3 regions of the Polaromonas sp. P1_H6 genome follow, and region 1 is predicted to be linked to each of the others. Evidence: predicted binding sites of a transcription regulator. Region 1 holds the regulator's gene; each other region holds the start of a gene.
The links. The regulator sigma-54, encoded in region 1, starts transcription at its own class of promoters, with help from an activator protein. The targets are predictions, from matches to a motif close to TGGCANGNAANCTGCTTT.

Region 1 (4,364 bases):
CTGGGCGGTGATCTCAACCTTGAAGGTCTGCTTGGGCGTGAACCAGATTTCCCAGGCCACGTTGGCGGCGGCGTTGTAAAGGTCTTGTTCACTGCGGTACTGGTTGTGCTGCAACTCGATCAGCACGCGCTGGGCCAGGCGGCTGTGCAGGTTGAGCTGCAGCGCGTCGCGCCAGGAAGCCTGCAACTGCACGCCGGCGCGCCAGGCCTTGCCCTGGATGCCGGTGACGCGCTGCACCTCGGTGGCCAGCAAGGCCTCGACGCCGGCGGCGCACGGTAAAAACAATTGGAGCTGGTTCATGTCGGACTCTTCAAAAGGGCTGCTGGAAATTCGATTATCGGGATGCAGGGCAAGGCGCACGGAGCGCAGGAACCGGAATGCACTTGGGTGCATGAGGATTCCGAGCACCGCGCAACGCCGCCATGCGCCCGAGAATCGGATTTACAGTGATTTGCGTAAATTAGCCGGCGCGATGCGCAAAGCCTCTCGGTACTTGGCCACGGTGCGGCGCGCGCATTCGATGCCCTGCTCCTTGAGCATTTCGGAAATCTGGTTGTCGCTGAGCGGCTTTTTCAGGCTCTCGGAGGAGACGAACTGCTTGATCAGCGCGCGCACGGCGGTGCTGGAAGCGTTGCCGCCGGTTTCGGTGCCCAGCGCGGAGCCGAAGAAGTATTTGAGCTCAAAAGTGCCGAAGGGCGTGCCCATGTACTTGGCGGTGGTCACGCGCGAAATCGTGGACTCATGCAGGCCCAGTTCGTCGGCGATCTCGCGCAGCACCAGCGGGCGCATGGCGAGTTCGCCGTGCGTGAAGAAGTTTTTCTGCCGCTCGACGATGGCGCTGCTCACGCGCAGGATGGTGTCGAAGCGCTGCTGGATGTTCTTGATGAACCAGCGCGCCTCCTGCAGACGCTGCTGTAGCGCCTGGCCGCCCTGGCCCTTGTGCTGCTTGAGGGCGTTGGCGTAGATGTCGTGCACGCGCAGGCGCGGCATCACGTCGCCGTTGAGCGAGACCTTGAAACCCCGGCCCGACTTCACGACGATGACGTCGGGCACGATCAGGTTGCGCTCCACGTTCACGAAGCGGCGGCCGGGTTTGGGGTCGAGCCGGCCTATCACGGCAATCGCGCCCCGGACGGCGGCTTCGGTGAATCCGCACAGGTGCGACAGGCGCTTCAGGTCGCGTTTGGCCAGCAGCTCCATGGGCTGCTTGCACATGGCGATAGCGGCGCGGGTCTCTTCGCAGTCCTTGCAGTCCAGCAACTGCAGGCCCAGGCATTCGGCCAGGTTGCGCGCGCCCACGCCGGCCGGCTCCATGTGGTGCAGCAGCTTGAGCGCCATGGCAAAACGCTGCTCAAGGTCCTCGGCCTGTTCCAGGTCATCCCCGGCCAGGCCCGCCGCGAGCGAGGCCAGGCTGTCTTCGAGGTAGCCGTCGTCATTGAGCGACTCGATCAGGAAATGCAGGGCCGCGCGGTCCTCTTCGGACAGGCGCAGGCCCAACGACTGGCGGTGCAAATGGTCTTGCAGCGACTCGTGGGCGCCCGTCAGGTCGGAGGCCTCAGTGTCGCCCTCGTCGTTGTTGTTCTTGCGCGCCGGCGCATCGCTGCCCCATTCGCTGTCGTCGGGCGTGGTCTCCACCGTGCCGTCGCCTTCCCAGCTTTCCTCGAGCTTGGGTTCGGCGCTGACCTCGGCATCGGCGGGGGCCGAAGTCCCGGCATCCTCCGCGCCGCCGCCCGTCGAATCCGCCGCGGATTCAAACTCGCGGCTGTCCTGGCTGACCGGCGTGTTGAGGTGCTCCAGGCCGAACTCTTCGCGCACGGCGGTTTCTTCCGCCACCTCGAGAAACGGGTTTTCGTCGAGCATCTGCTCGACCTCCTGGCTCAGCTCGAGCGTCGACAGCTGCAGCAGCCGTATCGACTGCTGCAGCTGGGGCGTCAGCGCAAGGTGCTGCGAGACGCGGAGCGAGAGGCCCTGCTTCATGTCAAGGAGCTTTGATCGAAGCGCAGAAAAAGTGCGAGCAGGGGCCGCGGAACTGGCTTTGCCAGGCCGCAGGCGCCGCCCCCTCGGGGGGGAGGGAGCTACACGAAGTGAGCGACAACAGGGGGAGTGTCATCCTACATCTTGAAGTGTTCACCGAGGTACACGCGTCGCACATCGGCGTTGTTCACGATCTCGGAGGGCGTGCCCTGGGCCAGCACGTGGCCGTCGCTGATGATGTAGGCGTGGTCGCAGATGCCCAGCGTTTCGCGCACGTTGTGGTCGGTGATCAGCACGCCGATGCCGCGCGACTTCAGGAAGCCGATGATGCGCTGGATCTCGATCACGGCGATCGGGTCAATGCCGGCAAAAGGCTCGTCGAGCAGGATGAAGCGCGGCTGGGTCGCCAGGGCGCGGGCGATCTCGACGCGGCGGCGCTCGCCGCCCGACAGCGCCGGGGCCGGCGAATTGCGCAGGTGGTCCACCCGCAGGTCCTGCAGCAGGCCGTCAAGGCGCGACTCGATCTCGGCGCGGCCCAGCGGCTTGCCGTTCGCGCCCAGCTGCAGTTCGAGCACGGCGCGCACGTTTTCCTCCACCGTGAGCTTGCGAAAGATCGAGGCTTCCTGCGGCAGGTAGCTCAGGCCCAGGCGCGCGCGCAGGTGAATCGGCATGTGCTCGACCGACTGGCCGTCGATGGAGATCTCGCCCGCGTCGGCGCGCACCAGGCCCACGATCATGTAGAACGAAGTCGTCTTGCCGGCGCCGTTGGGGCCCAGCAGGCCCACGACCTCGCCTTTTTGCACGGCCACCGAGACGTCCTGAACGACCTTGCGGCTGCCGTAGGATTTTTGCAGCCCTTGCGCAACGAGGCGGCTGGGGGTCGCGGCCGGGGCCGCCGAAGTGTCAGTCACCACATCCATCTGTGAAAGGTTCTTTCTAGTTCTTTTCAGTGCCCAGCGTGGTGCTGGGGCGCAGGGCGGCGGGCGGGGCCGCGGGAGCGGTGGCCGGCGCCGACGCGGCGGCGCGCGGCGACAGCATGGCGCGTATCCGGCCGCTCGGGTTGGCGGCGGTCTGGTTCTGTGCGCCGCCGTCCACGGTGAAGACGTCGGTGTTGTTGTCGTAGACGATCACGGCGCCGGTGGTTTCGTCCACCAGGGTGGCGCCGTTGTAGCGGCGCACCACGGCGCGCTTGATGAATTTGACGAGGTCGGCGCGGCTGTCGTATTCAATGCGCTCGCCTTCGCCTTCGATGTATTCGTCCACGCCGTCGCGTTTTTTGCGGTAGAAGGCCAGCTTGCCGGGCGCCGCGATGGACACCGCCTGCTGATAGCCTTCGGGGTCCTGCATGACGTCGACGCGCGCGCCGCGCACGATGGTCGTGCCTTTGGTGATCACCACGTTGCCGGTGAACACGCTGGTCTGCTTGAGGTCGTCATAGCGCAGGGCGTCGGCCTCCGCGTTCATGGGCTTGTCCCGGTCGGCTTTTTCAGCCCAGGCCGGAAACGCCGCCCCCAGCGCCAAAGCGGCCGGCAGGATGAGGGAATAAAGGGGGTGTTTCATAAGGCACGAATCTTGCTGCTTTGGGGTTCGGCCATTGTAGCCATGCAAGCCGCGGGAATGGCTTGCACGGGGAATATTAGGGGCATAAAAAAACCCGCCTGGAACGAGGCGGGTTTTGGGGCGGCGGTCCGCTATGGGCCCGGAGCGTCTTATTTGCCTTTGCCGCGCGACTGCGCGATCAGCGCGTCGGTGACCTGCAGGGCGCGGCCCATGCTCTGGGCCAGGGTGGCCGAGGTGTAATACCGCCCGGCAATGCCCAGCGCCGGCACGCCGTCGACCTTGTAGATGTCCTGCAGCTGCGTGGCCTTGCGGGCCTTGGTGGTCACCGTGAAGGAGTTGTACATCTCGACGAACTTGGCTTTGTCGATGCCCTGCTTCTCGGCCCAGGCGGTAATCGAGTCGGCATTGGCGAGCGCGAGTTTTTCCACGTGGATGGCGTAAAACACCTTTTTGTGGAGTTCCTCGACCTTGCCCATGGCCTCCAGCACGTAAAAAAGGCGCTGCTGGGGTTCGAAATCGGGGCGGAAGGCCACCGGCACGCGCCGCACGGTCACATCCTTGGGCGCCTGCTTCATCCAGGCTTCGAGCTGAGGCTCAAAGGCATTGCAATGCGGGCAGCTGTACCAGAAGAACTCGACCACCTCCACCTGGCCGGCGGGGACTTCGGTGGGCGCCGGCTTGTCCAGCGCCAGGTAATCGGCGCCTTCTTTGAAGGCCTTGGCCTGGGCTTGCGCCACGGTGGGCAGGGCGATGCCGCCCAGGGTGGCGACGGCAGCCGAGGCGGCTGTAAACGAAAACTCACGGCGTTGCATCAGATTCTTCTCCTGGTA
Region 2 (4,364 bases), on a different contig from region 1:
CCAGCCAGCGCGGGCCGAACCGCCGCCATCCCGTCTGCGGCGCGCCCGAAGGGTTCATCCTTTCGTCCCCCGCATGGCCGGCGCCCGCATCCGTGGCAAACAGCACGCCGACCGCCACAAAAGAGAGCCAGAAGCCGGCCTGCATCAGCGCCCAGGGGTCCAGGGCCACCACCACGGCCATGGCCAGCAGCCAGGTCTGCGTCCAGGGCCATTGCCGGCCACCCTGGCGCAGCAGGATCACGGTGGCCAGCATCCAGATGGTTCGCTGCGCGGGCACGCCCCAGCCTGAAAACAGCGCATAAAGCGCCGCCAGCAACAGCCCGCCCAGCGCGCCGGCGCCGGCGGCCGGCAGTGCCAGGCACAGGCTGGGTGTGAGGCGCGCGGTGCGCCGCCACAAACCGCCCACCAGCAGCGAGGCGGCCCAGGCGAACATGGTGATGTGCAGGCCGGAAATACTCATCAAATGCGCGACACCGGTGGCGCGAAAGACGTCCCAGTCAGCGCGCTCAATGGCATTCTGGTCGCCGACCACCAGCGCGGCGATGATGCCGGCCCACTGGCGGTTCTCCACACGTTCAAAAATCCGCTCGCGCACCGCCTGCCGGGCTTGCTCCACAGGGTGCCGCCAGCTGCTGGAAAGTTTTTCGGGTGGCGCGTCATGCGTGCCGGCGCGCACATAGCCGGTGGCCTGTATGCCCTGCTCCCACAGCCACAGCTCGTAGTCGAAGCCGTGCGGGTTGCTGTTGCCGTGCGGTGCCTTGAGCCGCACCGTCATGCGCCAGCGTTCGCCGGCCCGCAAGGCCTGCGGCTGGCGCTGCAGGGCCAGCGCCACTTCGAAAGGGTCCGAGTCCTGGGCCAGGGGGCGAGGCTCGCGCCCGGCAAAGCCCGAATACCAGCCCAGCAGGATTTGTGGCGGCAGGGTGAGTTTGCGGCCGTCCAGGCGGGCGGACTCGATGCCGAGGCGAAAGCGCAAGCCATCCTCGCCGGGCTGCGGCATGGCCAGCACGCTGCCGGTGACCTCGATGTCGCGGCCTTCCAGGGCCGGTTCCAGGGCCGTGGACTGGAAAGCGCAGGCCCGCCAGCCGGCCGAGCCCCATCCCAGCAGCGCCGCCAGCGCAAACGCGAGCATCACCCTGCCCCACAGGGGTTTTATCGCGCGCCGGCCGAAACGCCAGAAAATCCCGGCCACGGCGACCGCCAGCAGGGTGCACAAGGTATAGCCTGTCTGCGACCACAGCGTGGGCTGCTGCAACTGCAGGGCCACGCCAGAGATGAAACCGGCCAAAACAGGCCCCGGGCTCGCAGCGTATGGCCGTGGCACCGTGAATACAGCTGGCTTCAAAGCTGCCTCCCCTTCTTTTTTTGCTTTTTTTAGAACCTGTTTAACGGGAGGCCCAGGCAAAGAGCCGACAGCAGGCCATGCAAACTCCGCATATGGCGCAGCTCTTGCTTTCAGAAATACCGTCAAATCCGGGTAAGCTGTCTACGCGTCCTAATGTCCAGGCTGCATGATGTGGCGGCCTGTGATGGGTTTATTTTTCCGGCGGTGTGCCACGCCCTGTTATTTTTTTAAGCGAGGTTGCCTTGTCCATCCACGTTGCCCTGAGCCACATCACCCACTACAAATACGACCGGCTGGTGAAACTCGGCCCCCAGGTGGTCCGCCTGCGGCCAGCGCCGCACAGCCGCACGCAGGTGCTGTCTTATTCCCTCAAGGTCGAGCCCGCCGGGCATTTCATCAACTGGCAGCAAGACCCGTTTGCCAACTACCAGGCCCGCCTGGTGTTTCCCGAGCCGACACGCGAGTTCAAGGTCACGGTGGACCTGGTCGTCGAGATGGCGGTGTTCAACCCCTTTGATTTCTTCCTGGAACCGGCCGCCGAGGAGTTCCCCTTCACCTACAACGCGCTGCAGGCCCGCGAACTCGCCCCCTACCTGGCCACCCAGCCGGCGACGCCGCTGCTCAAGCGCTACCTCGAAAAAATCGACCGCACGCCCAAGCGCACCATCGACTTCCTGGTGGGCCTGAACCAGGGCTTGCAGTCGGACATCAAGTACTCGATCCGCATGGAGCCCGGCGTGCAGACGCCCGAAGAAACCCTGCGCCTGGCCTGCGGCTCCTGCCGCGACACCGGCTGGCTGCTGGTCCAACTGCTGCGCCACATGGGCCTGGCCGCGCGTTTTGTCTCGGGCTACCTGATCCAGCTCAAGGCCGACGTCAAATCCATCGACGGCCCCAGCGGCGCCGAAGCCGACTTCACCGACCTGCACGCCTGGTGCGAAGTCTTTCTGCCCGGCGCCGGCTGGGTGGGCCTGGACCCGACCTCCGGCCTGATGGCGGGCGAAGGCCACATCCCGCTGGCCTGCACACCCGAGCCATCGAGCGCCGCGCCGGTCGAAGGCGGCGTCGACAAATCCGAAGTCGAATTCGAGCACCACATGGCGGTGCAGCGCATCTACGAATCGCCGCGCGTGACCAAGCCCTATACCGAGGAACAATGGCAGGAGGTGCTGGCGCTCGGCGAAAAGGTCGACCAGGACCTGGCAGCCGGCGACGTGCGCCTGACCATGGGCGGCGAGCCGACCTTTGTGGCCACCACAGACCGCGACGCGGCCGAGTGGAACATCGACGCCCTGGGCCCGACCAAGCGCGGCTACGCGACCGAACTCGTGCAGAAGCTGCGCGCCGAATACGGCGAAGGCGGTTTCCTGCATTTCGGCCAGGGCAAGTGGTACCCCGGCGAGCAGCTGCCGCGCTGGGCGCTCAGCATCTTCTGGCGCAAGGACGGCCAGCCGATCTGGCAAAACCCGGCGCTGTTCGCCGACGAGCGCCAGCCCTGCAACTACAGCAGTGCCGACGCGCAGCGTTTTGTGCAGACCCTGGCCGGCAAGCTGGGCCTGGCCACCACCTACATCACGCCGGGCTATGAGGACACCTGGTACTACCTCTGGCGCGAGCGCCGGCTGCCGGTCAATGTCGACCCCTTTGATTCGAAGCTGGACGACGCCATGGAGCGCGAGCGCCTGCGCCGCGTCTTCATGCAGGGCCTGGATTCGGTCGTGGGTTATGTGCTGCCGCTGCAGACCAAGGAGCAGCTCAAGCAGAGAAACGCCGGCGCTTCGCCTTCGCTGGCCGGCCCGAAATGGACCACCGGCCCCTGGTTCTTCCGCGAAGAACGCATGTACCTGATGCCGGGCGACTCGCCCATGGGCTACCGCCTGCCGCTGGATTCCGTGCCCTGGGTGTCCAAGACCGACTACCCCTACATGATCGAGGCCGACCCGTTCGCGCCACGGCAAGAGCTGCCGGCCGCTTCGGCGCTGGCCGCGCGCTACAACGGCAGCTTCAGCGCGGCCCGCGGCGCCACGCCGGTGGCGCCTTCCACGGGTGGAAGCGCCAGCTCGCTGGCGCAGTACATGGCGCGCTACATGGCCGGCAATACGGCACTGACGCAGGCCAGCCGCATCCTGCAGTTCCGCCCGCTGGGCAACAACGGCACGAACGGCGCCCAAGGCGCCGACGGCAAACCAGCCGGCGCTTCACCCGAGACGGCCGCGCCCCAGGACGACCGCGCGCCCAAGCCTTTTGAATCGGCCGCCTGGCTCACGCGCACCGCGTTGTGCGTCGAAGTACGCGACCCCCAACGCGCCAACGGTCCCAAGGACAAGCCCAAGGCCAATCCCGACAGCAAGGCCAACAAGTCGGGCCGCGGCGAAACCGGCGCGATCTACGTCTTCATGCCGCCCATGGAGCGCCTCGAAGACTACCTGGACCTGCTGGCCGCCGTGGAAGCCACGGCGCAGTCGCTGGGCGTGAGCATCGTGCTCGAAGGCTACCCGCCGCCGCGCGACCCGCGACTGAAGATGCTGCAGGTCACACCGGATCCGGGCGTGATTGAAGTGAACATCCACCCGGCCTATAACTGGGGTGAATTGGTGGAACATACCGAGTTCCTCTACAAGATCGCGCACGAGACGCGCCTGTCGGCCGAAAAGTTCATGACCGACGGCCGGCACACCGGCACCGGCGGCGGCAACCACTTCGTACTGGGCGGCGCCACGCCGGCCGACAGCCCCTTCCTGCGCAAGCCCGAGGTGCTGGGCAGCCTGATCGCCTACTGGCACAACCACCCCTCGCTGAGCTACCTGTTCTCGGGCATGTTCATAGGCCCGACCAGCCAGGCGCCGCGTGTGGACGAGGCCCGCAACGACCAGCTGTACGAACTCGAAATCGCCTTGCGCGAAATCGAAAACAACCGCAAGAAATACGGCGCCGACATGCCGCCCTGGCTGGTGGACCGCACTTTGCGCAACATCCTGGTCGACGTCACCGGCAACACCCATCGCAGTGAGTTCTGCATCGA
Region 3 (4,364 bases), on a different contig from region 1:
CCCGATGCCGGTAAGGGCTAGGACGGTCTATCAGTATGCGGCAAAGGAACAAAAATACAAAGCCAGCACACCCACAACCTGCCGGGACAATAAAAAAGGACGGCATTTGCCGTCCTTTTTTGGCCACAAACTGTGAAAAACCACAGTAAGCGGCTGGGCGCGAGCCCTCCTGTTTACAGGGAGTAGTACATGTCAAATTCGATGGGGTGGGTCGCCTGGCGCAGGCGGGTCACTTCACCCATCTTCAGTTCAATGTAGGCGTCGAGCATGCTGTCGGTGAACACACCGCCCTTGGTCAGGAAGCTGCGGCCCACGTCGAGCGCGTCCAGCGCCTGGTCCAGGCTGTGGCAGACGGTTGGCACTTTTGCATCTTCCTCGGGCGGCAGATGGTACAGGTCCTTGGTGGCGGCTTCGCCGGGGTGGATCTTGTTTTCCACACCGTCCAGGCCGGCCATCATCAGGGCCGAGAAACCCAGGTACGGGTTCATCAGCGGATCGGGGAAGCGCGCTTCGATGCGGCGGCCCTTGGGGTTGGCGACGTAAGGAATGCGGATCGAGGCCGAGCGGTTCTTGGCCGAGTAAGCCAGCTTGACCGGTGCTTCGTAGCCGGGAACCAGGCGCTTGTAGCTGTTGGTGCCGGGGTTGGTGATGGCGTTCAAGGCACGTGCGTGCTTGATGATGCCGCCGATGTAGTACAGCGCGAAGTCGGACAGGCCTGCGTAGCCGTCGCCGGCGAACAGGTTTTTGCCGTCTTTCCAGATGGACTGGTGAACGTGCATGCCGGAGCCGTTGTCGCCGACGATGGGCTTGGGCATGAAGGTGGCGGTCTTGCCGTAGGCATTGGCCACGTTCTGCACCACATACTTCAGGATCTGCGTCCAGTCGGCGCGCTGCACCAGGGTGCTGAAGCGGGTGCCGATTTCGTTCTGGCCGGCGCCGGCCACTTCGTGGTGGAACACTTCGACCGGAACGCCCAGCGATTCGAGGATCAGGGACATCTCGGCGCGCATGTCTTGCGTGCTGTCGACGGGAGGCACGGGGAAGTAGCCGCCCTTGACGGTCGGGCGGTGGCCGCGGTTGCCGCCTTCGAGCTTGGCGCCCGAATTCCAGGGCGCTTCGTACTCTTCGATCTTGAAGAAGGTGCCCGACATGTCGGTGTTCCAGCGCACGTCGTCAAAAATGAAGAATTCGGGTTCAGGGCCGAAGTAAGCGGTGTCGCCCAGGCCGGAAGCCTTGAGGTAGGCTTCGGCGCGCTGCGCGATGGAGCGCGGGTCGCGGTCATAGGCCTTGCCGTCGGCGGGCTCAAGCACGTCGCAGCTCATGAACAGCGTCGTTTCTTCAAAGAAAGGATCGATGTTGGCCGTTTTGGGGTCAGGCATCAGCTGCATGTCGGAGGCTTCAATGCCTTTCCAGCCGGCAACCGAAGAACCGTCGAAGGCGTGGCCCGACGTGAATTTGTCTTCGTCAAAGTGGGACACGGGCACGGTCACGTGCTGCTCTTTGCCCCGGGTGTCGGTGAAACGGAAGTCAACGAACTTGACTTCGTTTTCCTTGACCATTTTCATGACGTCTGCGACGGTCTTTGCCATCAAAATCTCCTGTGCTGGATGGGTGGTTGAAAATTATCTTCGGGCCTGTTGAATGCACTTTTTGTGCCAAAGCCGTTGGCTCTACGGTTTCCTGCCAAGCCTCGGATTGTGCCGTTATCTGGCCTCACTTCCAGCCTTGTCGAGGCTGAAAAGAGAAAAAACACCTTGCGGTAACGGCTGCACCATTTAAGTGCGCCACTCCAAATGCACCTTTTAAGTGCGAAAAATCAACGCACCAACTCGGGGCCGAATTTGAGGTCAAACTTGTGCAGGCCGGCGAGCATGGCGGGGTAAGCCAGGTTGACCGCCTCAGGCGCGCCTTTGACGCCCAACTCAATATGGCGGCCATATTCCGGGTGGTCCACGCTGGGCAGGCTGAAGACCTTGACGCCGGCATGCGCCGCTTCAATGGCGAGCATCAGCGGGGTCAGCATGGCTTCCATGGACCCAAAAATGATCACCGATTTTTCGGTGTAGGGCGACTTTTGGTGCAGGTGGGCATAGTGCGTGTCGAGCGCCCATTCGATCATGGGCCAGGCCATGACGGGGAAGCCGGGAACGAAGTGAACCGCGCCCTGCCCCACCCGGCAGGTAAAGCCGGGGATCTTGTTGTACGGATTCGGAATGATCTCCGCGCCCACCGGAAACACCCCCATGTTGAGGCGGTGGATGTTGTCGTCGCGGTCGGGCTCATAGGGTGTGCCCTGCTCCTTGGCCACGTCCGCCATGCGTTCGAGGATCAGGGTTTTGGCCGCGGGGTGCAAGGCCAGTTCAACCCCCAGCGCCTTTGCCGCGCACTGCCGGGTGTGGTCGTCAGGCGTGGCGCCTATACCGCCGCAGGAAAACACCACGTCGCCGTTGTCGCGCGCCGCCGCGAAGGCGCGCGCCAGCGTGGCGGTGATGCGCGCCGGGTCGTCGCCCACATAGTCGGCATACGCCAGCTGCAGGCCGCGCGCGCCCAGCAGTTCAATGGTTTTGGGCAGGTGCTTGTCGGCGCGTTTGCCCGAGAGGATTTCGTCGCCGACGATGATGAGGCCGAAGTGAGGAGTCATGTTCAGGGGATTCAAGGCAGGTGTAAATCGGGCTTGCCGCCCATGGAGCCAAAGCTGGGCGCCGGTCCCGGCAGGGCCTCGGGGGCCAGTTCCGCCGCCATGGACGTGATCGCGGCCTGCGCGAGTGGGTCCGGGGCGAGCGCGTTGTTTTTCTTGCGAAGCTGCTCCAGCGCAGCCAGGGTGTAGTGGGCGAACCAGAGTGAGGAAAACGCAAACACCAGGGTGTAGATCCAGATCGCCACCGGCACAAGGATGGGCGCCATGGCCACAAACATCGCACCTGAAGCCCAGAGCACGCTAGGCGCCGCGCCGAGGTAGCCGCTGAGCACGCCTATGGCAAGCAAGGGCATGCGGTGCTCCTTGAAAATCTGCCGCCGCTCTTCACTGCTGGCGTGGTCCACCATCGCGTCATAAGACATCACGCGGTAAGTCAGCCAGCCCCAGATCAGCGGCGGCAGCACCAGGATCAGCGGCGGAATCAACCAAAGCGGAATCGAAATGACCAGCGCCAGCAGGGCCAGCAAGGTCGAGCCCAGCGACCAAAACAGGCTGGTGAACAGGGAACCTCCCCGTTTGCGCTCCATTTGAGGAAAGCGCCGTTCAGCCACCAGGGCCACCATGGCAGGCGTCATGAGCAGTGCCACAAAGAGCAGCGAAACAATGATGATGACGGGAATAATCAACAACAACAACAGCACCTTGGGCAGTACGGTTTGCAGTTGACTCAAGCCCAGTCCCTCCAGCCAGCGAATCATGATATCGACCAGCTCGAAACTCCCGAGTTGCACGCGGACGGCTTCGGCAGCACTGTCCCAGAAGAAGTGGGCCAAGGTCAGAGAAACCACGCCCATGATCACCAACGGCAGGATCGATAGCACGATGACCCGCGGGTGCAGGCAATACATCACGGCACGCCAGAAGGCGTCAAGAAGTTTGCTCATGGCCGACAGGATACCCCGACTCGATGGCCGCCGGATTGCACCGTTCAAGCTTTGCCGAGGAGGCGCTTCAAGCCAATCCACTGCTGCGACCAGAAGCCCCTGCCGTAGTCCCGTTTGGCTTCCACCTGGTCGCGAACGCCGGTGGGGTCATAACGCTGCTCAAAATTGGCCGTGCCGAACAGCACATCCCACCAGGGCAGCAACACACCGAAATTGTGTCCACCCAAGACAGTCCGTTCAGCCTTCACCGTCTCATGCCCAATACCGATGCTGTGGTGCAGCCGGTGAAAGCGCGGGCTCACCCACAGGCGCTCGCCGATGCGGCCGAACCAGATGCGCACATTGGCATGCTGGAAGCTTTCGCTGAGCTGGGTGAAGGCCACGATGGCGACGAACTGGCCGGGCGGAACGCCTATGAGCTGGGCCACCAGCACGACGATGGAGTCGACCAGGACGTCGTCGATCAGGTGGTTGCGGTTGTCGCTCCACATGGTCATCTGCCGCTGCGCATGGTGCAGCGAATGCAGGCGCCACCACCACTCGAGCTGGTGCTGGCCACGATGCGTCCAGTAAGCCACGAAGTCGAACACCACCAGGTAGATCAGCAGGCTGACCACCGCGTGGTCGCTCACGCCGGGCCAGAGCTGGTCGAGATGGAAGGTGCCGTAGCCGGCCGTGCGCAGCGCGCCGAAGGCTTCGTCGAACCACGGGTCCAGTGTGAAGAACAGCGCAATGCGAAACAGGCCCAGCCGGTGGATCAAGGTGTACAGCACGTCGGTGCG

Region 2: the regulator sigma-54 is predicted to act here: its motif matches at 1,436-1,453, upstream of AC1D1F_RS20280 (transglutaminase family protein).
Region 3: the regulator sigma-54 is predicted to act here: its motif matches at 1,641-1,658, upstream of glnA (type I glutamate--ammonia ligase).

Annotation. Positions count from the first base shown of each region.
Region 1 is NZ_JBFUCN010000022.1:68,577-72,940, forward strand. Features, by position in the region: gene AC1D1F_RS18530 (THUMP domain-containing class I SAM-dependent RNA methyltransferase) at 1-300, opposite strand, end outside; gene AC1D1F_RS18535 (RNA polymerase factor sigma-54) at 442-1,977, opposite strand; gene lptB (LPS export ABC transporter ATP-binding protein) at 2,112-2,894, opposite strand; gene lptA (lipopolysaccharide transport periplasmic protein LptA) at 2,911-3,534, opposite strand; gene AC1D1F_RS18550 (thiol:disulfide interchange protein DsbA/DsbL) at 3,684-4,346, opposite strand.
Region 2 is NZ_JBFUCN010000027.1:13,184-17,547, forward strand. Features, by position in the region: gene AC1D1F_RS20275 (DNA internalization-related competence protein ComEC/Rec2) at 1-1,285, opposite strand, end outside; gene AC1D1F_RS20280 (transglutaminase family protein) at 1,585-4,364, shown strand, end outside.
Region 3 is NZ_JBFUCN010000024.1:46,828-51,191, reverse strand. Features, by position in the region: gene glnA (type I glutamate--ammonia ligase) at 174-1,589, opposite strand; gene AC1D1F_RS19445 (competence/damage-inducible protein A) at 1,817-2,641, opposite strand; gene AC1D1F_RS19440 (EI24 domain-containing protein) at 2,653-3,582, opposite strand; gene AC1D1F_RS19435 (sterol desaturase family protein) at 3,627-4,364, opposite strand, start outside.